DNA from 4 places in the Mesorhizobium sp. P3_A2 genome. Region 4 is predicted to be linked to each of the others. Evidence: predicted binding sites of a transcription regulator. Region 4 holds the regulator's gene; each other region holds the start of a gene.

Region 1 (7,898 bases), on a different contig from region 4:
ATGTCGCAGGGATCGGCGAGGCGCTCTACCAGGTGCGCGATGAACTGCCGACCTTCCGCGCCCACAATGAACAGGCGATGGCGCATGCGGCGATCGCCTATGGCAAGGCTAATTTCCGCCGCCGCTTCATGGCCGCGACCTCGTCGATCGGCCCCGGCGCGCTCAACATGGTGACGGCGGCGGCGCTTGCGCATGTAAACAGGTTGCCCGTCCTGTTTTTGCCGGGCGATGTCTTCGCCAACCGCATCCCCGATCCGGTGCTGCAGCAGGCAGAGGATTTTTCCGACGGTACGGCGACGGTCAATGACTGCTTCCGTCCGGTGTCGCGCTATTTCGATCGCATCACCCGGTCGGAGCAGATCATTCCGGCGCTGAGCCGGGCCATGCAGGTGCTGACCGATCCGGCCGATTGCGGCCCGGTAACACTGTCGCTGTGTCAGGACGTGCAGGCCGAAGCCTATGACTATCCCGAAAGCTTCTTTGCCGAGCGGGTCTGGCACCAGCGTCGGCCGCGTCCGGACCGCCATGAATTGGCGGCCGCAGTCACGGCGCTCAAGGGCGCCAAGAAGCCGCTGATCATCGCCGGCGGCGGCGTGCTCTATTCGCAGGCATCGGACGAACTGGCAAAATTCGCCGAGACCGCAGGCATTCCGGTCTGCGAGACGCAAGGCGGCAAATCCTCGCTGCCCGACAATCATCGGCTCAACATGGCGGCGGTCGGCGTCACCGGCACATCCGCCGCCAACCGGCTGGCGGAAGAGGCCGATGTCGTGCTGGCCATCGGCACCCGCCTGCAGGATTTCACCACCGGCTCGTGGGCGCTGTTCAAGAATTCCGGCAAGACCATCATCGGGCTGAATGTGCAGCCTTTCGATGCCGGCAAGCACCGGGCTTTGCCGCTCGTCGCCGATGCGGCCGAAGGGCTCGCCGAACTCGGTGCTGGGCTCAAGGGCTGGAAGGCGCCTTCCGCATGGACCGACAATTCGGCCACCGGCAAGAAAGCCTGGCAGGCCGATGCCGGCAAGGTGACGGCCTCGACCAACGCCGCCTATCCCTCGGATGCGCAGGTGATCGGCGCCGTGCAACGCGCCCTGGGCTCCGGCGTGACCTTGCTGCATGCCGCCGGCGGTCTGCCAGGTGAATTGCACAAGCTCTGGCAGGCTGGCGCGCCCGGCTCCTACCACGCCGAATACGGTTTCTCGACCATGGGTTACGAGATTGCCGGCGGCCTCGGCGCCAAGATGGCCAAGCCCGATGAGGAAGTCGTCGTCATGATCGGCGACGGCTCCTACCTCATGCTGAATTCAGAGATCGCCACCTCGGTGATGCTCGGTCTGAAGCTCACCATCGTGCTGCTCGACAACAGGGGCTATGGCTGCATCAACCGGCTGCAAATAGCCACAGGCGGCGCCAACTTCAACAATCTCCTGAAGGACTCGCGCCACGAAATCTTGCCCGACATCGACTTCGCCGCACATGCCGCCAGCATGGGCGCAATCGCCGAAAAAGTGCCATCAATCGCCGGCCTGGAAAACGCGCTGCAGAAGTCGAAAAAGAACGACCGCACCACCGTTCTGGTCATCGACACCGATCCGCTTGTTTCCACCGATGCCGGTGGCCATTGGTGGGATGTAGCGGTGCCGGAAGTCTCCGCGCGCAGCCAGGTCAACGCGGCACGCAAGGCCTATGACGAAAAGCGGCAGATGCAGAGTGTTGGTGATTGAAGTAAATGCGCCAGCCCCTACCTCCCCCTTGTGGGGAGGTCGGACCGAAGGTCCGGGTGGGGGTCTGTGCCGCACCCCCACCCCGCTGCTTCGCAGCGACCCTCCCCACAGGGGGGAGGGTGAACAAAAAACCGGAGTGACGACTTGAAAGCCAAACTGGGCATGTCCCCCATTGCGTGGTGGAACGACGATCTTGCCGAACTCAGCGACGACGTCTCGCTGGAAGAGTGCCTGCGCCAGTCGCGTTCGGCCGGCTTCACCGGCATGGAGATGGGCCGGCGTTTTCCCAACGATCCCGCTGTCATGCTGCCGATCCTGAAGAAGGCCGACGTCACGCTGTGCGGCGGCTGGTTCTCCGGCACGCTGGTCGACGAGGACATGGGCAAGAACAAGGACCGCATCCAGCCGATGATCGACCTGTTCAAGGCGGTCAACGCGCCTTGCATCGTCTATGGCGAGGTCGGCCGTTCGATCCAGGGCGACCGCTCCAAACCGCTCGCCACCAAGCCGAAATTGTCGGGCGACGAGATGAAGGCCTATGCCAGACGCCTGACCGAGTTCGGCGAATGGTGCGCCGAGCAAGGCATGCCACTGTCCTATCACCACCACATGGCGGCGGTGGTCGAGACCGAGCCGGAACTCGATGCCTTCATGCGCCATTCCGGCGACGGCATTCCGCTGCTGCTCGATGCGGGTCACCTGGCCTTTGCCGGCGGCGACGTGCTGCGCGCCATCGACAACCACCACAAGCGCATCAACCATGTCCATGTGAAGGATGTGCGTATGGCTGTCATCGACGGGCTCGACCGCACGAAACAGTCCTTCCTCGATGCCGTGGCGCTTGGCGCCTTCACTGTGCCGGGCGATGGCTCGCTGGATTTCGGCGCCATCGTGCAGCGTTTCGCCGACCATGGCTATGAAGGCTGGTTTGTCGTCGAGGCCGAGCAGGACCCGAAGAAGAATCCGCCGCTGAAGATGGCGCAGGTAGGTCACAAGGAGCTGATGCGGGTGATGACCGCTGCCGGCTACACCGTCGAGACGCAAGGCTTTCCCAATGTCTGATGCGACGGGTTACCGCCGAGCCAGCTTGCTGTAGATTGGCCCGATGAAAGATTACGAGCACCCATTCTTCCGGCCGCTGTGGCGGCGCGTTGCCGTCGTCGCCGTCTGCGTAATCTGGGCGATCATTGAATTCGCCTCCGGCACACCGTTCTGGGGCGTCATCGCGCTCGGCTTTGCCGCCTACGCCGTCTGGCAGTTCTTCTATCTCTACAAGCCGGTCGACGGGGCGAAGCCTCCGGTCGAGCCGAAGACTGGCGCCGAACCGAAGGAATGACCGCAATGTCGAAACTGCTCGTCAAAGCCGACAAGGGCCATGGCCGCGTCGCCCATGTCACGCCCAAAAGCGCCGGCTGGACCTATGTCGGCTTCGACCTGCACCGGCTGAAGCCGGGCGAAAACGCCTCGGGAAAGACCGGTGATCGCGAAGTCTGCCTGGTGTTCGTCACCGGCAAGGGTACGGCAAAGGCCGGTGGTCAGGAACTCGGCCTGCTCGGCGAGCGCATGTCGCCCTTCGAGGGCAAGCCATGGTCGGTCTACATCCCTGAGGGGTCGGACTGGTCGGTCACCGCCGACACCGATCTCGAGCTTGCTGTCTGTTCGGCACCGGGCCTGGGCGGCGGCCTGTCGGTTCGCGTCATCGCGCCCGACGATCTCGGCCAGGAAGTGCGCGGCAAGGGCACCAACACGCGCTACGTCACCAACATCCTGCCGGAAGGCAAGCCGGCCGACTCGCTGCTGGTGGTCGAGGTCATCACGCCTGGCGGCCATACATCGAGCTATCCCCCGCACAAGCACGACCAGGACAATCTGCCGGCCGAATCCTATCTCGAGGAAACCTACTATCACCGCCTCAACCCGCCGCAGGGTTTTGCCTTCCAGCGCGTCTATACCGACGCCGACCAGAATGGCGCCCGCGAGCTCGACGAGGCCATGGCGATCGAGGACGGCGATGTCGTGCTGGTGCCCAAGGGCTACCACCCCTGCGCCGCCTGCCATGGCTACGACCTCTACTATCTCAACGTCATGGCCGGCCCGAAGCGGACGTGGAAATTCCACAACGCGCCCGAGCACGAATGGCTGATGAAGGCCTGACCACCCTGTCTTTCAGGGGAAGCTGTTGGCCCAGTTCGGAAAAATCGTCGGCTAACGACCCATGGGGTCGATTTGCCATCGAAAACCCTTCAAAGCTTCGTCAATCCGTCATGGAAATCACCTATGGCAGCGGGCTGACGAGGATTTTCGATGCGCTACGCCATCTATTTCACCCCGAGGCAGGACGAGCCACTGGCGCGGATCGCCGCCAACTGGCTGGGACGTGACCCTTTCGGCGCCGCCACAAGGCCGAGCGAAGCGGTGGGCGACCTGTCGGCGGCCGAAGTCGCCTTCCACACCGCCTCGGCGCGGCGCTACGGCTTTCATGCGACGCTGAAGGCCCCCTTCCGGCTGGCCCCGAACGAGACGGAAGCCTCGCTGCGTGCTGCCCTGGACGTCTTTGCCGAAGCGACGCCGACGGTCACCATCCCGCGTCTCATCGTCAGCCAGATCGACGGCTTCTTTGCCTTGGTGCCCGAAGGCCCGCTGCCGCCGCTCAACCGTTTTGCCGATGATGTCGTGCTTGGTTTCGACCGTTTTCGCGCGCCGCTCACCGAGGCGGAAATCGAGCGGCGCAGCCCGGATTCGCTTAAACCCGCCGAGTTCCGCAATCTCTGCCAGTGGGGCTACCCCTATGTTTTCGAGACGTTTCGCTTCCACATGACCCTGTCCGGCCGGGCCGGGCCACAGGAAAGCCTACGTCTGCGCGCAGCAATTGACAGCCTGTTCGCCGAGGTGCTGCAGCAGCCGGTGCTGGTGGATGCGCTGACGCTGTTTGTCGAAACCGAACCGGGCGCCCCGTTCATGGTGCTCTCCCATCATGCGCTCGGCCGCCGCGCGGCCCGGAAAACTGCCTGACCACGTCGCCTTAAAACCTAAGGACTGCCTGAGATGACCGCCGAGACCGTTTTGACCAATGCCCGCATCGTGCTTGCCGACGAGATCGTCGAAGGATCGCTGCTGCTGCGCGACGGCCTTATCGCCGGCATCGACGCAGGCACCGGGCGGACCGGCGAGGATATGAGCGGCGACTACATCATCCCCGGCCTGGTCGAACTGCACACCGACCATCTCGAAGGCCATTATGCGCCGCGGCCGAAGGTGCGCTGGAACCCGATCGCCGCCGTGCTCGCCCATGATGCGCAGGTGGCGACCGCAGGGATCACCACCGTGCTCGACGCCTTGCGCGTCGGCATGGATGAGGATGCGGATCTCACCTCCGACGACATCCGCAAGCTCGCGGACGCCATCGAGGACAGCGTGGCGCAGGATCGCCTTCGGGCCGACCACTTCCTGCATCTGCGCTGCGAGGTTTCGGCGCCGGACTGCCTGCAGGCCTTCGCCAATTTCGACGGCGACGAGCGCGTGCGGCTGGCGTCGCTGATGGACCATGCGCCGGGGCAGCGCCAGTTCGTCAACCTCGAGACCTACGCCTATTACTACCAGCGCAAGCTGAAGCTGACCGATCGCGACTTCAAGCTGTTCTGCGAAAAGCGGATGTCGGAATCGGCGAAGAATTCGGGACCGAACCGGGTGGCGATATCAGCCGCCTGCAACGAGCGCGGCATTGTGCTGGCAAGCCATGACGACGCCACATCAGGCCATGTCGACGAGGCGATTGAACAAGGCGTGCGCGTTGCCGAGTTTCCGACCACGCTGGAAGCCGCCAAAGCGTCAAAGGAGGCCGGGCTCGGCGTGCTGATGGGCGCGCCCAATGTCATGCGCGGCGCCTCGCACTCCGGCAATGTTTCGGCCCGCGCGCTGGCCGGCGACGGCCTGCTCGACATCTTGTCGTCCGATTACATCCCCTTCAGCCTGATCCAGTCGGCCTTCTTCCTCGGCGACGTCGTCGAAGGCATTTCCCTGCCGCAGGCGGTCGCCATGGTGTCGAAGAACCCGGCCGAGGCCATCGGCCTCAGCGACCGCGGCGTCATCGAACCGGGCCGCCGTGCCGACCTGGTGCGCGTGCGCGTCGACGATCATGTGCCGGTCGTGCGCACCGTCTGGCGCCAGGGACGCCGGGTCGCCTGATGGTCTCGGCGTCGATCGAGCGCGAACTCACCGCCGAGGCCTTTCCGGTCCGCAACGGCGTCTTTGTCGCCGTCGTCGGCCCGAGCGGCGCCGGCAAGGATACGGTGATCGGCTATGCCAAGTCGTTGTTTGCCGATGAGACAAGGCTGGAGTTCGTCCGTCGGGTCATCACCAGGCCGAGCGATGCGGCAAGCGAGGATCACGACACGCTGGCCGACGCCGCCTTTGTCGAGGCCGAGGCCGACGGCGCTTTCGCCATTTCCTGGGAGGCGCACGGCCTGCGCTACGGCATCCCGGCCGATGTCGACTGGTCGATAGCCAATGGCCATGTCGCGGTCGCCAACGTGTCGCGCGCGGTCATTCCGGTGCTGCGTGAGCGCTACGCCAATCTGGCCGTGGTCGAGATCACCGCTGCGCCGGAAATCCTCGCCGAACGGCTCGCTCAGCGCGGCCGTGAGTCGCGCGGCGAAGTGCTGGCACGCCTCGCCCGCAGTGCCAATGTCGCTTTGTCCGGACCCGGCGTCACCTCGATCGACAATGGCGGTCCACGCGAAGCCGCCGGCGAGCGTTTCGCCGAAGTGCTGCGCAAGGCGATGGCGTTCTCCGACATGTCGGGGGTAATTTAACGCTACTCCGCCGCCACGGCGCCCTTGCGGCTGGCGTCGAGCATCAGCCGTCTTGCCCGGAACACGCCCCATTGCTGGTCGACCAGCACGCCGATGAGGATCACGCCGCCCATCACCGCGAAGTTGAGCGAAGACGGGATGCCGAGCAGGTTGACCAGGTTCTGCAACTCCTGCAGCAGCACGGTGCCGAGGATGACGCCGACCAGCGAGCCTTCGCCGCCGCGCAGCGAGAAGCCGCCGAGCACTGCCGCGGCGATGGCGTAGAGTTCATAGAACTGGCCATGGCTGGCCGGCGAGATAGAGCGCGTGTACATGGCGAAATAGATCGCCGACAGCGCCGTCAACACGCCGCAGATGACATAGGCGGCCATGACGACACGGCCGGTGCGGATGCCCGAATATTTGGCCGCTTCCTCGTTCTTGCCGATGGCATAGAGATAGCGGCCGAACACCGAGCGGTGCAGCACCACCCACATCACGATGGCAATGACGATGAGCGCAATGAAGCTGTTCGGTACGCCCCAGGATCGGCCCGCCGTCAGGAATTCGAGCTCCGGAAAATTCTGCCCGAAGCCGAAGCCCGCGGTGCCATCGGCGGTGTAGAAGCGCGCCACGCCGCGATAGATCAGCAGGCCGCAGAGCGTCACCACGAAGGGCTGCAGTTTGAGCCGGGTGATCAGCCAGCCATGCACCAGCCCGATGATGGCGCCGAGCACCAGGATCAACGGCAGCGCTATCGGCCATCCCAGACCACGTACGGCGATGAAGTCGATGAACAGCGTACCGAGCAGCGCAACCACCGAGCCGACCGACAATTCGATGCCGCCGGTGATGATGACGAAGGCCTGGCCGATCGACAGGATGCCGAACAGGCCGATCAGGTTCGAGGTATTGGCAAGGTTGATCGGCAGCAGGAAGCGAGGGTTGATGATCGCCACCACCGCTCCGACCACCAGGATCAGGATCAGCAGGCCCAGATCTTTCTTGCTCATCGTTTTTCTCCCCCAAAACAGGTTCCGCAAAAGTGTTCCGCGGTTTTGCGACCAGAACCTGCGGCAAAGCAAAATGCTATTTTGGCTTCTTGCCGACAGCCAGCAGAAGCACGTTCTCCTGTGTGAAGTGTTCCTTGTCGAGAATGCCCGAGATCTGGCCCTCATGCATGACGGCGATGCGGTCAGACACGCCGATCACCTCTTCCATGTCGCTGGAAATCATCAGCACGGCGACGCCGGCATCGGCCAGCGCCCGCATCAGCCCGTAAATCTCGGCCTTGGCGCCAATGTCGATGCCGCGCGTCGGCTCGTCGAGGATCATCACCCTGGGGTTCATCGCCAGCCATTTGCCCAGCACCACCTTCTGCTGG
Region 2 (7,898 bases), on a different contig from region 4:
GCGCTTCACCATATCTACGACGGCAGGGCGTGGCCTGAAGCCGACGTGCTGGAGCGCAAGCACATCATCGAGGAAGCCGGACTGACCTGGTCGGTCGTCGAGAGCATCCCGGTCCACAATTCCTTCAAGATCGGCGCGCCGGAACGCGAGCGCTATGCCGGCTACTATCGCGATAGCATCCGCGCGCTGGCCAAGGCCGGCATCGCCACGATCTGCTACAATTTCATGCCTGTGGTCGACTGGACCCGCACCGATCTCGCCTACCGGCTGCCGACGACGGGCTACGCCCTGCGTTTCGATGCGATCGATTTCGCCGCCTACGATCTGTTCGTGCTGAAGCGCAAGAACGGTGCGGCAAGCTACACGCCGGCGCGCATTGCGCAGGCGGAGAAGCGGCTCAAGGAATTGCCGCCCGAGAAGATCGATCAGATCGAGCGCAACCTCATCGCCGGCCTGCCGGCGACAGAGCGCAAATATGACCGCGACAGTTTTCGAGAGGCGCTTGCCGACTATGAGGGGATCGGGCCGAAGGAGTTGCGCGACAACCTCGCCTGGTTCCTGCGCGAGATTATTCCGGTGGCGGAAGAGGAGGGGGTGCGCATGTGCATCCATCCCGACGACCCGCCCTTCTCGCTCTACGGCCTGCCGCGCGTTGTTTCGACCGCCGAGGATGCGCGCTTCATCTTGAGTACTGTCGACAGCCAGGCCAATGGGCTGACGTTCTGCACCGGCTCCTACGGCACGCGCGCCGACAACGACATTGTCGCCATGGTCAGGGAATTTGCCGACCGCATCCATTTCGCCCATCTGCGCAACATCACCATCGAGAAGGACGGCTCGTTCTACGAGGCCGAGCATCTCGAGGGTGGCACCGACATGGCGCATGTCATCCTGGCGCTAATGCAGGAAGAGGCGCGCCGCCACAGGGAAGGGCGCGCCGACTGGCAAATCCCGATGCGGCCGGACCATGGCCATCTGCTTGCCGACGATATCGGCAAGACAAGGATCAATCCCGGCTACTCGCTGATCGGCCGGCTGAAGGGCCTCGCAGAACTGCGCGGCATCATGCGCGCCGTGGAGACGTTCGGGCTGGCGTGACAGGGCTGGACTTTATGCCTCGTCATCCCGGCTCCGACCCAGCGTTCCGTCGCTGTAGATCATGCGGCCGGCGCGGAATGTCGCTCGCACCCGCGCCACCGGCTGGCTATCGGCGACGACGAGATCGGCCAGCAGTCCCGTCTCGATGGCGCCACGATCGGTAAGCCCGAGTGCCGTGGCCGGATTGGCACTCGTCAGCGCTGCCGCCGCCACAAGACTGCCTTCGCGCAGTTCCGCCAGGCCGAGCACGGCGGGCAGGATCGAGGCCGGATGATAGTCGCTGGCCAGCATGTCGAGCAGCCCGGCCTCATAAGCCTGGCGTGCCGAAAGATTGCCGGAATAGGACTGGCCGCGCAGCGCATTGGGCGCTCCCATCACTGTGTGCATTGCCAGCCTCCTGGCTTCCTGCGCCGCTTCCAGGGTCACCGGGAATTCGCTCAGCGTGGCGCCAAGACCGTGAACCAGTTCCACCTTCTCCAGCGTGTCATCGTCGTGCGATGCAAGCGCGACGCCGTTGGCCTGCGCACGCGCCGACAGGTCTTGCAGTGCGTTGAGCACATCGCCCTGGCCTTCGCGGCCGGCGATGCGATGGCCGACGACCTCGGACGCCTGGGCAACCGACATGCCGCGCTCCTTGGCGATGCGGGCGATGTAAAGCTCGACATCGCGATACTGGCCCTGTCCGGGCGTGTGATCCATCAGCGAGATCAGATGCAGCCTGCCGGCGTCCATCAGCTTCTGCAGCATGGCAATGGCCGGGGTGAAGGTGACTTCGAAGCGCGCATGGATGCGGTGATCGACCAGCAGGTGGTCCTTCATGCCGGCAATGGTGTCGATGATCGCCGATGTATGCTCTTCCGAGCGCGCCACGCCGCTGGTGATGCTGGCGCCGATGAAGGAGAGCGCGGCATAGGCGGTGGTGATGCCGCAGGAGGCGAGCTTCTTGTCGAGTTCGGCAATGCCGATCTTCATCGGCACATGCACGCCGAGCCGCGGCTCGACTTCCTTTTCCACCATGTCGCCATGCATGTCGATGAAGCCGGGCAGGAGCAGGCGGCCACCGCCTGAGATGTCGGCATTTTCGACCGGCTCGTTCCGGATCTCAGCAATCCGGCCGTTTTCGATGCGGATGGCACCGCTCGGGATGATGCGGTCGCGCAGGACAATTTCGAATTCACTTAGCCACATGCAATTTCTCTTCGGGGGACAGGCGGTTCAGGACGGGTTCCCAGTCGGCAAGACCGAGGGACAGCCGTCCCGTAACAGCTGCTTACCCCCGAAAAATGACAGTCGATGATATGCTTGGTGATTGACGCGAAAAGTCGTGAGGCATGAAGCCGACGGCCGCTTTTCTTTCCAAGCCGGCTTCAGACCGCTTGCCGCTCGATTGCCAGCTTGACAGAAAGCTGACAATGTATCATATTCAGAAAGCTGACTATGTATCATATTATTCCATGCAGCGATCAAGACCGGTCAAACCGGCCGTCCCAGGGAGGCGATTGTGGGAGAGGCTACCAGCCAGTGGAGCAATTGGTCGGGCTATGTCACGGCCACGCCGCAGGCTTTTGCCGAACCGCGGACTCTCGATGCGTTGAGCGTTGCTCTTCGCAACTCGGCCGGTCCAGTCCGCTTCGTCGGCACCGGCCACTCCTTCACGCCATTGGTCAAAAATGACGGAACCATCCTGTCGCTCGACCGCTTCGAGGGCCTGAAGGCGCACGATCCCGAAAGACTGACGGCGCGGGTCGGCGCCGGCACCAAGATCGGCACGATGGCCAAGCTGCTGCACGGCGTCGGCCAGGCGCTGCCGAATATGGGCGACATCGACAAGCAGGCGTTTGGCGGGGCGCTCGGCACAGCCACGCATGGTTCGGGCATCACGCTCGGCGCCTATCATACCCAGCTCGAGGCGATGCAGATCGTCGACGGGCGTGGCGCTGTGAAGGAGTTCGACCGTGCCCAAAACGCCGACATGATCGAAGCCATGGGCGCCTCGCTCGGCGCCTTCGGCGCCGTCACCGAAGTGACGATCCGCAACATGGCGAGCTATCGCATGCGGCACCGCCGCTGGACAGCGCCGATCGCCGACGTGCTTGCGCAATTCGAAAGCACCATGACGGCGCATCGCTCGGCCGAGTTCTACTACGTGCCGTTTTCCGGCCAGGCGCTGCTGATCGCCAGCGACATCACCGAAGCGCCGTCGACGGTGCGCCCGCCGACGGAAGACGACGATGCCGTCACCACGCTGAGGAAACTGCGCGATTATCTCAGCTGGTTCCCGTGGCTGCGCCGCCGTCTCATCGGCTCGGCCTTCGCCAGGGTGCCGGCCGAGGACTATGTCGAGGACTGGCTGAAGGTCTTCACCTCCGAGCGCAACGTCAAGTTCAACGAGATGGAGTACCACCTTCCGTTCGAGGAGGGGGCGGCGGCGCTCGGCGAAATCATCGCGATGCTCGAGACGCGGTTTCCGGAGGTCTACTTTCCGATCGAAGTTCGCGTCGTCGCGCCCGACAACATCTGGCTGAGCCCGTTCTACAAGCGCCCGACCTGTTCCATCGCCATCCATCACGGCGCCGAGCGCGATCCGATGGCGTATTTCAACGCCGCCGAGCCGATCTTCCGCAAGCGCGGCGGCCGCCCGCACTGGGGCAAGATGCACAGCCTCACCGCCAAAGAGCTGAGCACGCTCTATCCACGCTGGAACGATGCCATGGCAGTGCGCCGGGAGATGGACCCGAACAACCGTTTCGTGACGCCCTACATGGCCAGGCTGCTCGGCGTTGCGGCATGAGCCTGACCGACACCTATTTCGCCGAACTGTCGGGTGCGCTCAAGGCGGCCGGGATCTTTCAGCCTTGCCTGGTGCTCGATCTCGACCGGCTCGATCACAACATCGCCGCGATCAAGGCGAAGTTCGCCACGGGCCTAGACCTGCGCCTCGTCGACAAGTCGCTGCCTTGCCTGCCGCTCATCGCGCACATCCGCGCGGCATTCGCGACCGACAGGCTGATGACGTTTCATCTGCCGATCAGCGCCGAAATGCTGAAAGCCTTTCCCGATGTCGATCTCCTGCTTGGAAAGCCGATGCCAGTCGCCGGCGCCAGGCACGCGCTGACCAAGGGTGTTCTCGCCGGTCTTGGCGAAGCGACGTCGCGCATCGTCTGGCTGATCGACACCGAGGAGCGGCTGGCCGCCTATGGCGCGCTTGCCGCTGAGCTCGACCGCGAGCTGCGCATCTGCTTCGAGGTCGATGTCGGGCTGCACCGCGGCGGTATCGGCAATCCCGACGCACTGGCGCGGGCGGTGGCCACATTGGCGAACTATCCGCGGCTGAAATGCGAAGGCGTCATGGCCTATGAGGCGCATATCGGCCACATCCCCAAACTGCTGGGCGGACCGGCCAAGGCGCGCGCCAAGGCGGTCAGCCTGTTTCGTCAGTACGTTGCCTGCTTTGGCCCCGACCAGCGCAGGATCCTCAATCTCGGCGGCAGCAGCACCGCATTGCTTTACGACAGCTGGGTCGGCGCCAATGAATTGTCCATCGGATCGGCCTTCATGCTGCCGACCGATTTCGATGTCCCCAGCCTCAGCCAATTGCAGCCTGCCGCTTTCATCGCGGCGCCGATCCTGAAGGTGGTCGGTGTCCAGGTGCCGGGCCTCGATCAGCGCTCCTGGCTGCTGCAGAAGCTCGGGCTGCTGCCACGGCGCGGCTGTTTTCTCTATGGCGGCAAATGGATGGCCAAGCCCGTCCATCCCGTGGGGATGAAGACCGACAAGACGTTCGGCTTTTCGACCAATCAGCAATTCATGGCGCTGCCCGACGATGCCAATGTCGGACCCGATGACTACGCCTTCCTGCGTCCGACGCAGAGCGAATTCGTGCTACAGCAATTCGGTTCGATCCAGGTTTATTCCGGCGGGAAGATCGCCGCGCAATGGGCCGCGCTGCCGTTTTCGTAAAATCGAGATGGAGGAGGACACGATGGTCGCAAAGGCAGTCAAAACCCAGCCCATGCAGCCTGAATGGGCAGCCGAACTCGATTTGGCTCTGGCCGATCTCAATGCCAGGAAGGACGACTGGGCGCGAACCTCGAACAGCGAGCGCGTTGCGCTGCTGCGGCAGGTCAAGGACCATATACGCGAGGTCGCGGAGGCATGGGTCAAGACCGCCACCCGCAAGAAGGGCATCCCGACCGGCTCGCCGCTGGAAGGCGAGGAATGGCTGGCCGGCCCGGCGGCCCTGATGGATGGCTGCAACCAGTTCATCCACACGCTGAGCCTGATGGAGGGCAAGGCGTTCTCGACAGGCTGCCGGTCCGCACTCTGCCCAGTGGACAGTTGGCAGTGACGGTGGTTCCGAACTCGGTCTGGGACAAGGTGCTGTTCACCGGGCTGAAGGCCGAGATCTGGATGCAGCCGGGTGTGACCAAAGCCAACCTGGCCGAGAACACCGCATCGGCCTATGACGCGCCGCCGACGAGCCGCAAGGGCAAGATCGGGCTGGTGCTCGGTGCCGGCAATGTCGCCTCAATCGCACCGCTCGACTGCCTGCACAAGCTCTTGGTCGAACACCAGGTCGTTCTGCTCAAGATGAACCCGGTCAACGACTATCTCATCGATTTCCTGCGGCCGGCGCTGCGGCCGCTGATCGAGTTCGGCGCGCTGCGCATCGTGCGCGGCGGTGCCGATGTCGGTGCCTATCTGTGCAACCACGATCTGGTCGACAACATCCACATCACCGGTGCCGCCGCCTCGCATGATGCGATCGTCTGGGGACCGGGCGAGGAGGGCCGCAAGAACAAGGCGGCGGGCACGCCAAGGAACAGAAGGCGCATCACCTCGGAACTCGGCGGGGTGGCGCCGACCATCGTGGTGCCCGGCCCATGGTCGGATGCCGACATCGCCTACCACGCCGAATTGATCGCAACCCAGAAGCTCAACAATTCCGGCTTCAACTGCATCGCCTGCCAGATGCTGGTGCTGCCGGAGAGCTGGAACAAATCCGATGCGCTGCTGGCAGCACTCGAAAAGGTGATGCAGAAGGCGCCGTCGCGGCCGGCCTATTATCCAGGTGCCACCGAGCGCCTCGCCGCGTTCGAGGCGCATGCCGATAGCGTGCAGAAATTCGGGCGGCCCGGCGGGCCAGCCTGCGTGGTGGTGCCGTTCCGGCCGGGCACCGACGCCTATCTCGAAAACGCCGAAGTGTTCGCGCCGGCGCTCAGCGTCTTGCGACTGCCGGCAGGCAACGCCGAATCCTATCTGCGCGGCGCGATCGCCTACGCCAATGAAAAGCTGCACGGCACGCTGGCCGCCAACATTCTCATCCATCCCAAGACGATTGCCGAGATCGGCCGGCCGCGCTTCGAGGAGATCGTTGCCGAATTGCGCTATGGCGGCATCGGCATCAATTCCTGGAGCGGCGTTCTGTTTGCGCTGCTGCGGCCGACCTGGGGCGCTTTCCCCGGTCACACGCTCGACGACGTGCAGAGCGGCATCGGCGTCGTCCACAACACCTACCTGTTCGACAAGCCCGAGCGCAGCGTGCTCGAAGCGCCGTTCCGCATCATGCCGAAACCGGCGTGGTTTCTGACACATAAAAGGGCGCACATCGTCGGCCGGCTGATCACCGAGTTTCACTACCGGCCGAGCGTCCTGAAACTGCCGCGTATCATCTGGAACGCGCTGCTGGGATAGTGCCGAGTGGCAAGCAACGATCCCAAGGCAGCATCGCAAAGGCGAGACAGGAGCTACGACAATGGCTGACGCGGATGCAATCATCGTTGGCGGCGGGCTGGCCGGCCTGGCCGCCGCCGCGGAACTCGGCGATGCCGGCAAGCGCGTGATCATCGTCGAGCAGGAAGGCGGCGGTTTTCTCGGCGGTCAGGCGTTCTGGTCGCTCGGCGGCCTGTTTCTGGTCAACACGCCCGAGCAGCGCCGCTTGCGCATCAGGGACAGCCGCGACCTCGCCTGGCAGGACTGGTTGGGCTCAGCCCAGTTCGACCGGCCCGAGGATCACTGGCCAAGGAAAGTGGCGGAAGCCTATGTCGATTTCGCCGCAGGCGAGATGCGGCCCTGGCTGCACGGCATGGGCATGCGTTGGTGGCCGGTGGTGGGCTGGGCCGAGCGCGGTGGCGCGCTGGCCAATGGCCACGGCAATTCGGTGCCGCGCTTCCATCTGACCTGGGGCACTGGGCCGGGCGTGGTCGCGCCGTTCGGAAGGCGCGTGCGCGATCACGTCGCCAAGGGGCTGATCACTTTGAAATTCCGCCATCAGGCCAGCCGGCTGATCAAGACCAACGGCGCGGTCACCGGTGTCGCTGGCGAAATCCTGGAGGCGTCCAACGTCGAGCGCGGCAAGCAGTCGAACCGCACGGTCGTTGGTGACTTCGAACTCTCGGCCGGCGCCGTGATCGTTACCTCTGGCGGCATCGGCGGCAATCATGAGCTGGTGCGCAAGGTCTGGCCGGTCGATCGGCTCGGGCCGGCGCCGAAGCGGATGGTCGCCGGTGTGCCGCACCATGTCGATGGCCGCATGGTGGCGATCACGCAGGACGCCGGCGGCGCCGTGATCAACGCCGACCGCATGTGGCACTATGTCGAGGGGCTCAAGAACTGGAATCCGATCTGGCCGAACCATGGCATCCGCATCCTGTCGGCGCCGTCGCCGCTATGGTTCGACGCGCTCGGACAACGCATGGAGGCGCCGTTCTTTCCGAGCTTCGATTCGCTCGGCACGCTGAAGCGCATCCTGTCGACCGGGCACGATTATTCCTGGTTTGTGCTGACCAAGACGATCGCCT
Region 3 (7,898 bases), on a different contig from region 4:
CGTGCCGCCGGTGGCGATCAGGTCGTCGACCAGGATCACCTTCTCGCCCGGCGCAACACCATCCTTGTGCATCTCCATCTCGTCCAGCCCGTATTCCAGGCTGTAGGCGACGCGCACCGTCTCGTAAGGCAGCTTGCCCTTCTTGCGGATCGGCACGAAGCCGGCCGAAAGCTGGTGCGCCACGGCACCGCCGAGGATAAAGCCGCGCGCCTCGATGCCGGCGATCTTGTCGATCTTCTGGCCGGCATAGGGATGCACCAGCTCGTCGATGGCGCGACGGAAGGCGCGCGCATTGCCGAGCAGCGTGGTGATGTCGCGAAACAGGATGCCGGGCTTGGGATAGTCCGGAATGGTGCGGATCGCGGCGAGCAGCGTGTCTTCGAGCGAGGATTTCATGAGCCGAGATTACCTGAAACGGAGATTCGTGCGCGACAATTGTTCGATCGAACTGCAGCCCATCAGCTTCATGCCGCGCTCGATCTCGACCCGCATCTGCTCGAGCGCCCGTTCGACGCCGGGCTGGCCGGCAGCCGCCAGCGGGAACAGATAGTAGCGCCCAACGCCGACAGCCTTGGCGCCGAGCGACAGCGCCTTCAGCACATGCGTGCCGCGCTGCACGCCGCCATCCATGATGACGTCTATCCTGTCACCGACGGCGTCGACGATCTCGGCCAGCTGGTCGAAGGCCGCCCGCGAGCCGTCCAGCTGCCGGCCGCCATGGTTCGACAGCACAATGCCGCTGCAGCCGATCTCGACAGCGCGTTTGGCATCCTCCACCGACATGACGCCCTTGAGGCAGAACGGACCACCCCACAGCCTGACCATCTCGGCGACATCGTCCCATGTCATCGACGGATCGAGCATCTCGGTAAAATAGCGGCTGATCGACATCGTGCCGCCACCCATGTCGACATGCTCGTCGAGCTGCGGCAGCTTGAACCCCTCATGGGTGAAATAGTTGATCGCCCAGCCCGGCTTGAGTGCGAACTGCAGCATGCCGGCAAGGTTGAGCTTGAAGGGAATGGCAAAGCCGGTGCGCTTGTCGCGCTCGCGATTGCCGCCGGTGATGCTGTCAACGGTCAGCATCATCACCTCGACGCCAACCGCCTTGGCCCGCTGCATCATCGCCCGGTTGAGGCCGCGATCCCGGTGGAAATAGAACTGGTAGACCTGCGGGCTGCTGCTGATCTTGCGCGCTTCCTCGAGGCTGACGGTGCCGAGCGAGGACACGCCGAACATCGTGCCGAACTTGGCCGAAGCCTTGGCCACCGCGCGCTCGCCCTGATGATGGAACAATCGCTGCAAGGCGGTCGGCGAGCAATAGACGGGCATTGCCAGTTTCTGGCCCATCACCGTCACCGACATGTCTATCTCGCTGACACCGCGCAACACATTGGGAACGAGGTCGCAGCGCTCGAAACTCTCGGTGTTGCGGCGATAGGTGACCTCGTCGTCCGCCGCGCCGTCTATATAGTTGAAGATCGGCCCCGGCAGCCGCTGCTGCGCCATGCGCCGGAAATCGGAAAAGTTGTGACAGTCGCGTAGCCGCATCATCGATTTCCAAATGCCATGGCGCAAGAAGCTCGCTGCGTCGAATATCAATCCGATGCCGCCATGCCAACGGGTGAATTGCCAAACTGCCGCTTGGCCACAGCCATGAACGAAAAAGGGACGCCGCTGGCGCCCCTTGCTGTCGAAAACCGACTGTTGGGAATAGCTTACATACCGAGGTCGGAACGCAGCTCGGCCTTGGCCACGTCGTACTCGGCCTTGAAGTCGTCGCGGTTGAGCAGGACGGCGGCGATAACGCTACCGGAAATCTTGCCCATCTCGACGTCGGACGGATAGTGGATGCCGCCGACCACACGGTTGTGGGCGTATTCGGCCGCACGCGCCATGATCTCGGCGCGCCTTTCCGGAACCATGTCGGCAAGGATGATGCCCATCATGGTGCCGACCGTGGCATGACCCGAAGGCCAGGAACCGGAGCTCGACAGCTTGACCGCCGGCTTGACGAGGTCGCTGAGTTGGTGCGGACGCGGCCGCTTCCAGACATCCTTGGCCGGATCGACGACGGCGCCTTCGGTGGCCACGACGCGATCGAAGAAGGCTGAGAATTTCGGCAGCTTTTCCTTGTTGAAGTTCGGCCCCATGACATTGGTGAAGCGCCAGACGTCTTCCTCGGCGTCGGCAATGGCGCTGGCCTCCATTTCGGGCGTGCGTGTCACCTGCAGCGTCAGCACCGCGCCGAGCTCGGCCTTGGTCTCAGCCGAGTCGTTGGCCGGCGGCGGCGGCAGGATCATCGTCAGGTCGACATCCTTGTTGGTGATGAAGGGCTTTGCGTCTTCGGCCTGGGCGGCCGAGCCGACGACGAGCAGCAGCAGTCCTGCCGCGAGCGATGCATATCTTTTCATGGGTGCGATCCTTTGATGAGGGCAGCACAGGATCGTCAGATGCGGTGACCGCTATGTGACAAGCCGCCTCCGGAAAAGCAAAAGGGCGCCTCTCGGCGCCCTTTTTTTGATACGTGGCTGGCAGCGCTTAATGCGCCACGCCTTGCCACACCTTGCGCTTGGTCAGATAGACCAGGGCGCCGAACAGAGCCAGGAACACCAGTACGCGAAAACCGATCTTCTTGCGGTCTTCCAGATGCGGCTCGGCAGCCCACATCAGGAAGGCCGAGACGTCGCGCGAATACTGGTCAACCGTCTGCGGCGAACCGTCATCATAGGTGACCTGGCCGTCCGAGAGCGGCTTCGGCATCTTCAGCGACACGCCGGACATGAAGTACGGATTGTAGTGGGTACCTTCGGGGATCACCATGCCGGCCGGCGGCGTCTCGTCGTAGCCGGTCAGCAGCGAATGGATGTAGTCCGGGCCGCCCTGAGCATACTGGGTGAAGATGTCGAAGACGAAGCGCGGGAAGCCGCGCTCGACACCGCGTGCCTTGGCCAGCAGCGACATGTCGGGCGGGGCTGCGCCACCGTTGGAGGCGGCAGCCGCCTCCTCATTGGCGAACGGCGCCGGGAAATGGTCCGACGGCTTACCCGGCCGGTCGAACATGTCGCCGGCATCGTTGGGACCGTCATGGATGGTGTATTCGGCGGCAAAGGATTTCACCTGTGCTTCCGAATAGCCGAGGCCTTCCAGCGTGCGGAACGCCACCAGGTTCATCGAATGGCAGGCCGAGCAGACTTCCTTGTAGACCTTCAGGCCGCGCTGCAACTGCGCCTTGTCGTAGGTGCCGAACGGACCGGCGAAACTCCAGTCCATTTCCTTCGGCTCGTCGATCGGGAAATGCGTCGGTGCCGCCGCGTTATGCGCCTCTTCAGCGGCCATCGCCACGCTGCCGACCGCTCCGATGCCGCCGGCCAACAGGCCGAGCAGGGCAAGCGAGGTGAGAATCTTTTTCATGCCAAATCCCCTTAGATTCTCGCTCAGCCCTTGGTTTCCGGCGCGGCGTTCGCACCTGCCGGATGTCCCCCACCGGCACCCTTGTTCTTCTCCAGCACCGCCTCGGTGATCGAATTCGGCAGCCTGCGCGGCGTCTCGATCAGGCCAAGCACCGGCAGGATGACGAGGAAGAAGGCAAAGTAGAACAGCGTCGCCATCTGCGCCATGAACACGAAGCTGCCTTCGGCCGGCTGCGAGCCCAGCCATCCGAGCAGGACGGCGTCTGCTGCGAAGAGCCAGAAGAACAGCTTGTACCAGGGCCGGTAGACCGCCGAGCGCACCTTGGAGGTGTCGAGCCACGGCACCAGAAACAGCATGACGATGGCGCCGAACATGCACAGCACGCCGCCGAGCTTGGAGTTGATCGGCCCGATGTTGAAGGTGATGGCGCGCAGGATCGCGTAGAACGGCAGGAAGTACCACTCCGGCACGATGTGGGCCGGCGTCTTCAGCGGGTTGGCGACCGTGTAATTGTCCGGATGGCCGAGGAAGTTCGGCAGGTAGAAGACGAAATAGGCGAAGAAGAACAGGAACACGATCATGCCGAATGCGTCCTTGATGGTCGCATAGGGCGTGAAGGCGACGGTGTCGGTGTTCGACTTGACCTCGATGCCGGTCGGGTTCGACTGGCCGACCACATGCAGCGCCCAGACGTGCAGCACGACGACGCCGGCAATCATGAACGGCAGCAAATAGTGCAACGCAAAGAAGCGGTTGAGCGTCGGGTTATCGACGGCGAAACCACCAAGCAGCAGCTGCTGGATCCAGTCGCCGACCAGCGGAATGGCGCTGAAGAAGCCGGTGATGACGGTGGCGCCCCAGAAGCTCATCTGCCCCCAGGGCAGCACATAGCCCATGAAGCCGGTCGCCATCATCAAGAGGTAGATGATGCAGCCGAGGATCCACAGCAGCTCGCGCGGCGCCTTGTAGGAGCCGTAATAAAGCCCGCGGAAGATGTGGATGTAGACGGCTACGAAGAAGAACGAGGCGCCGTTGGAATGCATATAGCGCAACAACCAGCCCGAATTCACGTCGCGCATGATCTTCTCGACCGAATTGAAGGCGAGATTGGTGTCGGCCGTATAGTGCATGGCCAGCACGATTCCGGTCAGGATCTGCGCCACCAGCATGATCGCCAGGATGCCGCCGAAGGTCCAGGCATAGTTGAGGTTGCGCGGCACCGGATAGGCGATGAAGCTGTCGTAGACCATGCGCGGCAGCGGCATGCGGGCGTCGAACCAGCGTTCGATACCGGTCTTGGGCGTATAGGTCGAGTGTCCCTCGCTCATCGAAATATCCCCTGCCTCAACCGATAAGGATTTTGGTATCGGAAATGAACTTGAATACCGGCACGGCCATGTTTTCCGGCGCCGGGCCTTTGCGGATACGGCCGGCGGTATCGTACACCGAGCCATGGCACGGGCAGAACCAGCCGCCGAAATCGCCTTCCTGGCCGAGCGGAATGCAGCCCAGATGCGTGCAGACCTGCACCATCACCATCCAGGCTTCCTTGCCGGGCGTGGTGCGGTTGGCGTCGGTCGCCGGCGCATCGGCCGGCAGATTGGCGTTGCGGGCAATCGGATCCTTGAGGTCGGAAAGGTTGACGGCCTCGCCGTCCTTCATCTCCTGCTCGGTGCGGTTGCGCACCACGACCGGCTTGCCGCGCCATTTCACGATCAGCGACATGCCAGGCGTCAGCGAGGAAACATCGACCTCGACCGAGGCCAGCGCCAGCGTCGAGGCATCCGGGCGCATCTGGTCGATGAACGGCCAGGCGACGGCCCCTGCGCCGACCACTGCGGCCATGCCGGTGGCGACGTAGAGAAAATCACGACGGTTGGGATCCTGGGTATCGGTTGCGCTCACGGGTGCCTGATCCTTTCGCCTCTTCCGAGCCGGCGGTCGAGCTTTGTTCCCCGCTCCATCGCGCCGGCCCGACAGCGCATGGCGAACAAGCTAGCGAATTCCTCCGGCATTTGGATTTCGGTTTATGCGTGAAGCCCGTTTTTGTCCAGCGGGGTGAGGCCACAAGGGCAGATTGTCGCGGGGACAGAAGAGCGCGTCAGTCGGCCAGATGTCCAAAGGCCGGCAAAGGCGGCTAAACAACAGGGAAATATCAGCAAATCCGAGGCTCCCCACCTGTCTCGACAGGACAGGTTGCCGTGATCTAGTCTCGCTGGCATGGCACACATCATCGACCGCGAGACCTGGACCAGGACGCCCGGCCTTTGGCAGGGCGAACTGCAACTCGCCGCCCATGGCTCCAACTCTTGCCTGATCTTCAATTACCAGGCGGAGATCGGCGGCGGCCCGCGACTGCACACGCATCCTTATTGCGAGATCTTCATCATCCGCCAGGGCACCGGCCTGTTCACGATCGGCGACCAGCAGATCGAGGCCACAGCCGGCCAAATCCTCGTCGTGCCGCCGAACACACCGCACAAATTTACCAATCTCGGCCCAGGCCCACTTGAATCGACCGACATCCACGAAAGCGGCAGTTTCATCACCGAATGGCTGGAATGATCGTTTGCCGGGGCGATGATCTCTAGCTGGCGCCGAGCCTGACCAGAACCGCCCTTGGGATGTCGTATTCGCGGATCACCGACTCATGCCGGCGTAAGCCGCAAAGTTCGCGCTGGATGAAATAGGCGTGCACTGCCGCGGCGGCTTCCTTCAGCAGCCGGGCGCGCTGGTCTTGCTCACGATTCTCGCGCAGCTTCTTCAGCGTTTCCTCGACACGTTGGCCAGTGCGGCCGAGGGCGGCCGCTTTTTCGGCCAGGATTTCGTGGCCGAGCAGGTCCAGCGCGCTCTCCTGCGCGCTGCTTTGTCCAAAATTCGAGGGCATTCTGACCGACATGATCGCGTTTTACTCCGCCGGCCGCGTCTCTTCCAGCACGCTTTCCTCGTGATAGAGGAAGCCGCCGGACTGCCGTTTCCACAGCCGCGCATACAGCCCATCCTGCGCCACCAGTTCATCATGCGTGCCTTGTTCGACGATGCGGCCGCCGTCCAGCACCACCAGCCGGTCAAGCGCTGCAATGGTCGACAGCCGATGCGCGATGGCGATCACCGTCTTGTTCTCCATCAGCCGCGTCAGATTCTCCTGGATCGCCGCCTCGATGTCGGAATCGAGCGCCGAGGTCGCCTCGTCGAGGATCAGGATCGGCGCATCCTTGAGGAAGACGCGGGCGATCGCCACGCGCTGGCGCTGGCCACCCGACAGTTTGACGCCGCGTTCACCGACAAAGGCCTCGTAGCCGGCACGGTCCCGGTTGTCGCGCAATCCGAGGATGAAATCATGAGCCTCGGCCTTCTTCGCCGCCGCGATCACCTCGGCGTCGGTTGCATCCGGCATGCCGAGCTTGATGTTGTCGCGCAACGAGCGGTGAAACAGGGCCGTGTCCTGGCTGACCACGCCTATATTGGCGCGCAGCGAATTCTGTGTCACCTCAGCGATGTTCTGGCCGTCAATGGTGATCTGTCCGCTCTCGAGGTCGTAGAGGCGCAGGATGAGGTTGGCGAGTGTCGTCTTGCCCGCACCGGACGGTCCGACCAGCCCAACCTTTTCGCCCGGCTTGACGACAAGGTTGATGCCGTTCAGCACGCCGAATCCCTTGCCATAGTGGAACTCGACATTCTTCACATCGATGCGGCCGCCGGCGACGACAAGCTCCTTCGCATCGGGCGCGTCGATGAGGCCGAGAGGCTGCGAGATCAGCGCCTTGGAGTTCTCCAGCACGCCGAGGTTTCGCAAAATGCCGTTGAGCTGCATCATCACCCGCCCGAGCAGCATGTTGAGCCGCAGCACCAGGGACAGCGTGAAAGCGACGGCGCCGACGGTGATCGACCCTTCGACCCAGAGATAGACGGCAAAGCAGCCAATCGCTGTGATCATGATGCCCGACAGCGTCGTCAGCGCCATGCGCACGCCGGTCAGCCGGCGGGTGAAAGGCCGTAGCGCGTCGAGATAGATGTCGAAGCCGTTCTTGATGTAGCGGTCGTCGCCATCGGCCGAGAACAGCTTCAGCGTCTGCACATTGGAATAGGAATCGATGATGCGCCCATTGATCATCGAACCAGCTTCAGCCGTGGCCTCGGCATGCCTGCGGATCGAGGGCAGATAGAGCTTGGCCAGCCAGGCGAAAGCGAGGATCCAGAGCACCACCAGCACGGCCAGGCGCAAATCCAGCCCAGCGACCAGCGCCAGCGTCGTCACCGTATAGATGAGCATGAACCAGATGACCTCGATGAAGCTCTCCATCAGGTCGCCGGTCGCTTGCCCCGCCTGCCAGACTTTCGTCGCGATGCGGCCGGCGAAATCGTTCTGGAAGAAGGTGTAGGACTGGCGCGATACGTGCCGGTGCGCCTGCCAGCGCACCAGATTGTAGAAACCCGGCGTGATCGTCTGTTCGTTGACCAACGCCGATAGGCCGACGACGACG
Region 4 (7,898 bases):
TTGAAGGGCGATCGCGAGCGCTGCCTGGAAGCCGGCATGGACGACTATCTGCCCAAGCCGATTAGTCCCAAGGCGCTGCTCGAAAAGGTCGAGCGCTGGGCCGGCATCGCGAGCGAAGCCCAGCGAGACGCCGGCTAGCTGATATCAGCGCCGGGATTCGGCGGTGCCGCGACGTCCAGGGATATGGTGCGATCGCACCATATCAAAGCTTGCGCCCAGTCGGGAAAATGGCGGCGACTCAACCGCTCATTCAGTTACGGGCGGGAGCAAGCGACCGCCGACAAAGAAACAGCGTCGAAATCTACCCCAACGGACCTGTTTTTGGCGATGGCTCGGCCAAGATACGCTCTGGCCACGGGCAACGCGCTCCCGTCCGGTTTTTCTTTCCCGGCATCGCACTCTGCGATCCGCCGGGACAAATGTCGGCGCAAAATCCCGCAAGCTCATGATTCCAGCGGCAAAGTGCGGCTCTCGCGGAGAGGCCGGACGGTTGCGGTTTTCAGTGCATCCATCCGACGTTACCGGGCTGACACGAAACTGTCATGCGACTGTAATAATCGAAGGCTATTGGCCTCAGCGGGCGCCGGCTGAAGAGGGCGCCGAGAGACCATCTTCCGAACAGGAGCAGGCCACATGAAGAAATTCCTCGTTACGGCATCGGCCGTGGCGGTAGCGTTCGCCGCATCGTCGGGTGTCGCCGCCGCGCGCGACCAGATCCAGGTCGCCGGTTCGTCGACCGTGCTACCTTACGCCAAGATCGTCGCCGAGCAGTTCGGCGAAACCTTCACCAACTTCAAGACCCCGGTTGTCGAGTCCGGCGGCAGTGGCGCCGGCATCAAGGAATTCTGCAAGGGCGTCGGCGAAGACACTATCGACATCGCCAACTCCTCGCGTCCGATCAAGAAGGACGAGCTGAAGTCCTGCGCCGACGCCGGCGTCAAGGAAGTCCAGGAAGTCCGCATCGGCTATGACGGCATCGTCTTCGCCACCGACATCAAGGGCCCGGATTGGGCGCTGGTTCCCGCCGACATCTACAAGGCGCTCGCCGCCAAGCTGGTCGTTGACGGCAAGCTGGTCGACAATCCGAACACCAAGTGGAGCCAGGTCAATCCGAAGCTCCCCGACTGGGATATCGCTGCTTACATCCCCGGTGAAAAGCACGGCACCCGCGAAGTGTTCGAGACCAAGCTTCTCGACGCCGGCTGCGACAAGGCCGCCATCAAGGCCACCGGCATTGCCGACGACAAGGAAATCAGCAAGACCTGCGTCGCCATCCGCAAGGACGGCAAGGCTGTCGACATCGACGGCGACTACACCGAGACGCTTGCCCGCATCGACTCCAACAAGACCGGCGTCGGCGTGTTCGGCCTCGCCTTCTACGAGAACAATGCCGACAAGCTGAAGGTCGCCACCGTGGAAGGCGTCGTGCCTTCGACCGAGACGATCGCGACCGGCAAGTATCCGGTTTCTCGCCCGCTGTTCTTCTACGTCAAGAAGGCGCATCTCGGCGTCGTTCCCGGTCTCAAGGAATATGTCGAGTTCTTCCTTGACGACCAGATGATCGGCCCGGAAAGCCCGCTCGCCCAGTACGGCCTGGTTTCGGCTCCGGATGCCGAACGTCAGGCGCAGCGCGACGCGTTCGCTGCCGGGAAGAGCATGTAATCAACGACTGGATCAGGGCGCGGACCAAATCCGCGCCCTGATTTCGCTGCATGCCGCAACGGCGGCGGCGATCTGAATTTTCCCTGGGGTGGGTGATGTCGTCCTTGCTCGTACTCGCCATAGTCATCGCCATCGGCGTGGTCGCCTTCGTGATCGGCCGCCAGCGCGCCACGGCGCACGAAACCGGCAAGGTAAAGCCGCATTCGCGCGCCCACTATCACGGCTGGTGGGCCTTTCTGCTCGCCGTCCTGCCCGCCGTCCTGCTGCTCGCCGTCTGGGACATCGGATCGTCCTTCTATCTTGACCGGCACATCCACGCCGCTCTGCCCGAGCGCACCGTCGACTCCAAGGTCGCCAGCGAAGCGCTCGACGCCAGCCTGGTGAAGAGCCTCGCCAAGGGCCTGCGCAGGCTCGATGCCGGTACGCCGCTTCCCGCCACCTTCGCTGAATTGCAGCCGTTGCTCATCGCCAAGGGCGTGGCGCTGGCGACGGATACCCAGGACTACATGATCCCGATCGCGGTCGAGGCGAATGCCGTTCAGGACCGGCTTGGGCTGTTCGGCGCCGTCATCACGTTGGCATTGTCGATCGCCGGCGCCTTCTACGCGATCAGGCAAATTGCGCCGCGCGCAAGGGCGCGCAACAATGTCGAGAGGCTGATGCTGTGGGGGCTGCTTGCGGCGTCGACCATCGCCATCCTGACCACGGTCGGCATCGTGCTGTCCATGTTGTTCCAGACGATCACCTTTTTCGAGAGCGTGTCGCCGATGAGCTTCTTCTTCGGCACGGTCTGGGACCCGCGTTTCGCCGCCGCGGGCTCGGGCGGCAGCCAGGGTCAGTTCGGTCTGATCCCGCTTCTGGCCGGAACGCTTTACATAGCATTCATTGCATTGCTGGTCGCGGTGCCGATCGGCCTGCTGTCGGCGGTCTACATGGCCGAATATGCATCGCCCAGGCTGCGCTCGGTGGTCAAACCGGCGCTTGAATTGCTGGCCGGTATCCCGACCATCGTCTACGGCATCTTCGCCGTCGTCACACTGGGGCCGTTCCTGCGCGACCTGTCGGCGGCGCTGACCGGTGGTTCGCCGTTCATCCAGGGCCAGAGCATCTTCACCGCCGGCCTGGTCATGGGCGTAATGCTGATCCCGGTCGTGTCATCGCTGTCCGACGACATCATCACCGCGGTGCCACGCGCCATGCGTGACGGCTCGCTTGGCCTGGGTGCGACGCGCTCGGAGACGATCAAACGGGTGATCCTGCCGGCGGCACTTCCCGGCATCGTCGGCGCCATCCTGCTAACCGCGTCGCGCGCCATCGGCGAAACAATGATTGTCGTGCTGGCGGCGGGTGTCGCCGCCAATCTTACCATCAATCCGTTCGAGGCGATGACGACCATCACCGTCAAGATCGTCAACCAGTTGACCGGCGATCTCGAGTTCAACTCGCCGCAGACGCTGGTCGCCTTCGCGCTCGGCCTGACGTTGTTCGCGCTGACGCTGGTGATGAACATCGTCGCCCTCTACATCGTGCGCAAGTACCGGGAGCAGTACGAATGACCGACATTCCCCTGGATACGATGGCGGGTGCCGTTGCGCGTCCGCGCCGCGACATAGGCCTCAAGGCCCGTTATGCCGCCGAGCGCCGCTTCCGCATCTATGGCATGGTGGCGATCTCCATCGGTCTGGCGTTTCTGGCGATTATCCTGCTCACCATCGTCTCGAAAGGCTATACCGCCTTCTGGCAGACGACGGTGACGCTGCCGATCACTTTCGACGAGAAGGTCATCGACCCTTCCGGCAAGCGCGCGACCGATCCGAGCGTGCTGATCAAGGCAAACTATCCCAAGCTTGCCGATACGGCGCTGATGGCCAAGCTCGGCATCGACCCAAGCAACAAGCCCATGGTCATGAAGCTCAAGGGCTTCCTGTCGGAAGGCGCCCGCGTCCAGCTGCGCGACATCGTCGCCGCCGATCCGTCGGTGATCGGCACGACGCGCGACGTCAACATCCTGGCCGCGGCCAATCTCGACTCCGCCTTCAAGGGCCAGATCGACCTCAGCGTCGATGAAGCGCGCCGCAAGGTGTCCAACCAGCAGATCGACTGGATGAACAAACTCAAGGCCGACGGCGTGATGGCCGAGCATTTCAACACCGGCCTGTTCACCTACGGCGCCTCCAGCCGGCCCGAGACGTCGGGTATGGGCGTGGCGATCATCGGCTCGTTCTACATGATGGTGATCGTGCTGCTTTTGGCGCTGCCGATCGGCGTCGCGGCCTCGATCTATCTCGAGGAGTTCGCCAAGAAGAACCGCTTCACCGACCTGATCGAAGTCAACATCAACAATCTGGCGGCGGTGCCGTCGATCGTCTTCGGCCTGCTCGGCCTTGCCGTGTTCATCAATTTCCTCGGCATGCCGCGTTCCGCCGCTTTCGTCGGCGGTCTGGTGCTGACCCTGATGACGCTGCCGACCATCATCATCGCGACGCGCGCCGCTCTTGCCGCGGTGCCGCCATCGATCCGTTCGGCAGCGCTCGGCCTCGGCGCCTCCAAGATGCAGATGGTGTTCCAGCACATCCTGCCGCTTGCCGCTCCCGGCATCCTGACCGGCACGATCATCGGCCTGGCGCGCGCTCTTGGCGAAACAGCACCGCTGCTTCTGATCGGCATGGTTGCCTTCGTCGCCGACTATCCGAAGACGCCTTTCGATCCCTCGACCGCGCTGCCGGTGCAGATCTATCTGTGGGCGAACGAGGCTGAACGCGCTTTTGTCGAGCGTATGTCGGGCGCCATCATCATTCTGCTCGTCTTCCTCATGGCCATGAACATCACCGCGATCGTGCTTCGGCGCCGGTTCGAGCGGCGCTGGTAGAAAAAAGGCAATTTGGTATGAACATCATGACCGAACAGTCCCTTGAAAACGCAGTGGGCGACAAAATGAACGCCAAATCGAACGAAGTCATCAAGATGCGCGGCGACAAGGTCGGCGTGTTCTACGGCGAGAAGCAGGCGCTGTTCGACGTCAATCTCGACGTCCGCCAGAACCAGGTGACGGCGCTGATCGGCCCGTCCGGCTGCGGCAAGTCGACCTTCCTGCGCTGCCTCAACCGCATGAACGACACCATCGATTCGGCGCGGGTGACCGGCAAGATCACGCTCGACGAGGACGATATCTACGACAAGAACATCGACGTCGTCGAACTCAGGGCTCGCGTCGGCATGGTGTTCCAGAAGCCCAATCCTTTCCCGAAGTCGATCTACGAGAACGTTGCCTACGGCCCGCGCATCCATGGGCTGGCCAAGCGCAAGTCCGACATGGACCAGATCGTCGAGTCGAGCTTGAAGAAGGCGGCGATCTGGAACGAGGTCAAGGACCGCCTGCAGGAGCCCGGCACCGGACTGTCCGGCGGCCAGCAGCAGCGCCTGTGCATCGCGCGCGCCATTGCGGTGTCGCCGGAAGTGATCCTGATGGACGAACCCTGCTCGGCGCTCGACCCGATCGCCACCGCACGTGTCGAGGAGCTGATCGACGAGCTGCGCCAGAATTACACGATCGTCATCGTCACCCACTCGATGCAGCAGGCGGCGCGCGTGTCGCAGCGCACGGCGATGTTCCACCTCGGCTACCTCGTCGAGGAGGGCGCCACCGACAAGATGTTCACCAATCCCGACGACAAGCGCACCCAGGACTACATTACCGGCCGCTTCGGCTGAGCCGTCCAGCGGTTGAATTTTCAGGCACGAGGATCAGGATCATGGGTGAACATACCGTCGCCTCCTTCGATGAAGAGTTGGGCCAGATCAGCAAGCTGATCCGCGACATGGGCGATCTGGCCGGGTCGATGGTCAGCGGCTCGACCAAAGCGTTGCTCAATTCCGACAATGCGCTGGCGCAACGTGTCGTGTCCGACGACGCCATCATGGACGCGCGCCAGCGGGAACTCGACGATCGCGCCATCACGCTCATCGCCAAGCGCCAGCCGATGGCCAACGATCTGCGTGCCGTGGTCGGCTCGATCCGCATGGCCGGAGACCTCGAGCGCATCGGCGATCTCGCCAAGAACATCGCCAAGCGCGTCGGCACCGTGGGCCTCAGCGTCACGCCGCGCGACCTCTCGCATTCCATCGATGCGATGGCGCAGCTGGTGCTGATCCAGGTGCAAGGGGTGGTCGAGGAATATGCCGCCGCGGATGCGGCAGCACTGGCAAAGCTCAGGAATGAGGACGAACGTATCGACGTCAAATACACGTCGGTGTTTCGTGAACTCTTGACCTACATGATGGAAGACCCGCGCAACATCACCGCCTGCACGCATCTCCTGTTCTGCGCCAAGAATCTGGAGCGCATCGGTGATCATGTCACCAACATCGCTGAAAATGCGTATTATGTGCTGACCGGCCAGCAATTGCCCGCCAATCGCCCGAAGCAGGACGAGACGGCGATGGCCACTTCGGCCTGACAAGGGTGAACTGCTGATGATCGCGCCACGCATCATGGTCGTGGAGGACGAGGAGCCGCTGGGCGTGCTTCTCCGCTACAACCTCGAATCCGAAGGCTACCAGGTCGAGGTGGTGACGCGCGGCGACGAGGCCGAAATCCGGCTGCAGGAAAACGTTCCCGACCTGCTGGTGCTCGACTGGATGGTGCCGGCGGTGTCCGGCATCGAGCTCTGCCGGCGGCTGCGCATGCGGCCCGAGACCGAACGGCTGCCGATCATCATGCTGACCGCGCGTGGCGAGGAGAGCGACCGTGTGCGTGGCCTGTCCACCGGCGCCGACGACTATCTGGTCAAGCCGTTTTCCACGCCGGAGTTCATGGCGCGCGTGAAAGCGCTGCTGCGCCGCGCCAAGCCGGAAGTGCTCTCCAGCGTGCTCAAGGTCGGCGACATCGTGCTCGATCGTGAATCGCACCGCGTTTACCGCAAGAAGAGCGAAATCAGGCTCGGACCGACCGAGTTCCGCCTGCTCGAATTCATGATGCGCCATCCCGGCCGCGTGTTCTCGCGCAGCCAGCTGCTCGACAATGTCTGGGGCGAGACGATCTATATCGACGAGCGCACCGTCGACGTGCATGTCGGGCGCCTGCGCAAGGCGGTCAACAATGGTCGCATGCCCGATGTGATCCGCACCATCCGCGGCGCTGGCTACGCAATCCGGGAAGACTAAGGCCCGGCGCGCCGTGCCGTCGCCGGCCCTCTCAGGCGACGTGCTTGCCCGTCTTCGCTTGAATCCCCGGTGCGAAAATCTCTTGGTCGACGAAGCTGAGCGCGCGCATGGCGCAGCCTTCGCGGATCAGCGGCAGTTCGTTGGGCTCGGTGTCGAAGGAGATCGATTTCGAGTGCTGGCCGCCGGCGGTCTGAGCAATCGCTTCGCGCAATGCCGGTTCGATCAGATCGAACGCGGCGGCGCTGACTCCGACCATGGCGACAGGTGCTGGATCGATCAGCGCGAACAGGCTGCCGAGGCCGAAGCCAAGCGCCTCGCCGGCCTTGCGGTAGGCTTCGCGCTCGGGGCCATCGGTCTCGCGGGCACGTGCGGCGAGCGCCCGCATGTCGGCGTCGCCGACATCGACCGGTTCGGCATCCTCGCTCATCATTTTGGCGCTGCGCCAGATGGCGTAGTTGCCGGCATAGGCCTCGACGCAGCCGCGCCGCCCGCAACGGCACAGCGCGCCCCCGGGCCGGTGGATCATGTGGCCGAACTCGCCGCCCGAGGAATGGGTGCCGGTGAACAGCGCGCCCTTCAGCACCAGCCCCATGCCGATGCCATGCGAGAGCAGGATAGCGATGAAATTGTCGCGGTAGCGCTCAGGCTGGCGCCATTGCAGCGCCACTGCCATCATGTTGCAATCGTTTTCCATGGTGGCCGGAATGCCGAATTCCGCTTCCAGTATGTCGGCGAAGGCAATGTCGGTCAGCGGCGTGATCGGCGACCACAGCATGGCGCGCGCCTGCGAATCGGTGATGCCCTGGATGCCCATGGCAATGCGGGCGATGCTCTGAACATCGAGGTCTGGATCCTCGAGCCGCCGCCGCACGATTGCCGTGCATTCGCCGATCAACTCGTCGCGCGGCATGGTCAGCGTATCCAGCCGGCGCTGCTCCTCGGCGACCACCTGGCCGGCATAGTCGATGACGGTGACGGAAAGGAAATTCAGCGACAGCACCACGGTCATCACCGCGGCGGCCTCCGGGTTGAGGCCAAGGCCGACCTGAGGCCGGCCGCGCTTCAGCGCACCG

The links. Region 4 encodes PhoB, which activates phosphate uptake and scavenging genes when phosphate is short. Its sites were predicted from a motif close to TGTCATNNANCTGTCAT; they were not measured.
Region 1: the regulator PhoB is predicted to act here: its motif matches at 3,974-3,990, upstream of AC1DXM_RS05370 (DUF1045 domain-containing protein).
Region 2: the regulator PhoB is predicted to act here: its motif matches at 2,494-2,510, upstream of AC1DXM_RS03140 (alpha-D-ribose 1-methylphosphonate 5-triphosphate diphosphatase).
Region 3: the regulator PhoB is predicted to act here: its motif matches at 2,459-2,475, upstream of AC1DXM_RS29165 (acid phosphatase).

What each region holds. Positions count from the first base shown of each region.
Region 1 is NZ_JBFUGC010000002.1:185,723-193,620, reverse strand. Features, by position in the region: gene iolD (3D-(3,5/4)-trihydroxycyclohexane-1,2-dione acylhydrolase (decyclizing)) at 1-1,724, shown strand, start outside; gene iolE (myo-inosose-2 dehydratase) at 1,869-2,786, shown strand; gene AC1DXM_RS05380 (DUF3329 domain-containing protein) at 2,830-3,060, shown strand; gene iolB (5-deoxy-glucuronate isomerase) at 3,066-3,878, shown strand; gene AC1DXM_RS05370 (DUF1045 domain-containing protein) at 4,029-4,736, shown strand; gene AC1DXM_RS05365 (alpha-D-ribose 1-methylphosphonate 5-triphosphate diphosphatase) at 4,770-5,909, shown strand; gene phnN (phosphonate metabolism protein/1,5-bisphosphokinase (PRPP-forming) PhnN) at 5,906-6,535, shown strand; gene AC1DXM_RS05355 (ABC transporter permease) at 6,538-7,527, opposite strand; gene AC1DXM_RS05350 (sugar ABC transporter ATP-binding protein) at 7,604-7,898, opposite strand, start outside.
Region 2 is NZ_JBFUGC010000001.1:663,432-671,329, reverse strand. Features, by position in the region: gene uxuA (mannonate dehydratase) at 1-1,098, shown strand, start outside; gene AC1DXM_RS03140 (alpha-D-ribose 1-methylphosphonate 5-triphosphate diphosphatase) at 1,111-2,286, opposite strand; gene AC1DXM_RS03135 (D-arabinono-1,4-lactone oxidase) at 2,600-3,889, shown strand; gene AC1DXM_RS03130 (alanine racemase) at 3,886-5,058, shown strand; gene AC1DXM_RS03125 (hypothetical protein) at 5,081-5,446, shown strand; gene AC1DXM_RS03120 (aldehyde dehydrogenase family protein) at 5,443-6,792, shown strand; gene AC1DXM_RS03115 (FAD-binding dehydrogenase) at 6,854-7,898, shown strand, end outside.
Region 3 is NZ_JBFUGC010000018.1:500-8,397, forward strand. Features, by position in the region: gene AC1DXM_RS29155 (adenine phosphoribosyltransferase) at 1-396, opposite strand, end outside; gene AC1DXM_RS29160 (alpha-hydroxy acid oxidase) at 406-1,551, opposite strand; gene AC1DXM_RS29165 (acid phosphatase) at 1,719-2,414, opposite strand; gene AC1DXM_RS29170 (cytochrome c1) at 2,542-3,414, opposite strand; gene AC1DXM_RS29175 (cytochrome b) at 3,438-4,742, opposite strand; gene petA (ubiquinol-cytochrome c reductase iron-sulfur subunit) at 4,759-5,319, opposite strand; gene AC1DXM_RS29185 (cupin domain-containing protein) at 5,635-5,979, shown strand; gene AC1DXM_RS29190 (DUF6665 family protein) at 6,002-6,313, opposite strand; gene AC1DXM_RS29195 (ABC transporter ATP-binding protein) at 6,323-7,898, opposite strand, start outside.
Region 4 is NZ_JBFUGC010000009.1:103,307-111,204, forward strand. Features, by position in the region: gene AC1DXM_RS21065 (PAS domain-containing hybrid sensor histidine kinase/response regulator) at 1-138, shown strand, start outside; gene AC1DXM_RS21070 (substrate-binding domain-containing protein) at 634-1,662, shown strand; gene pstC (phosphate ABC transporter permease subunit PstC) at 1,758-3,218, shown strand; gene pstA (phosphate ABC transporter permease PstA) at 3,215-4,531, shown strand; gene pstB (phosphate ABC transporter ATP-binding protein PstB) at 4,549-5,373, shown strand; gene phoU (phosphate signaling complex protein PhoU) at 5,415-6,119, shown strand; gene phoB (phosphate regulon transcriptional regulator PhoB) at 6,136-6,825, shown strand; gene AC1DXM_RS21100 (ROK family protein) at 6,857-7,898, opposite strand, start outside.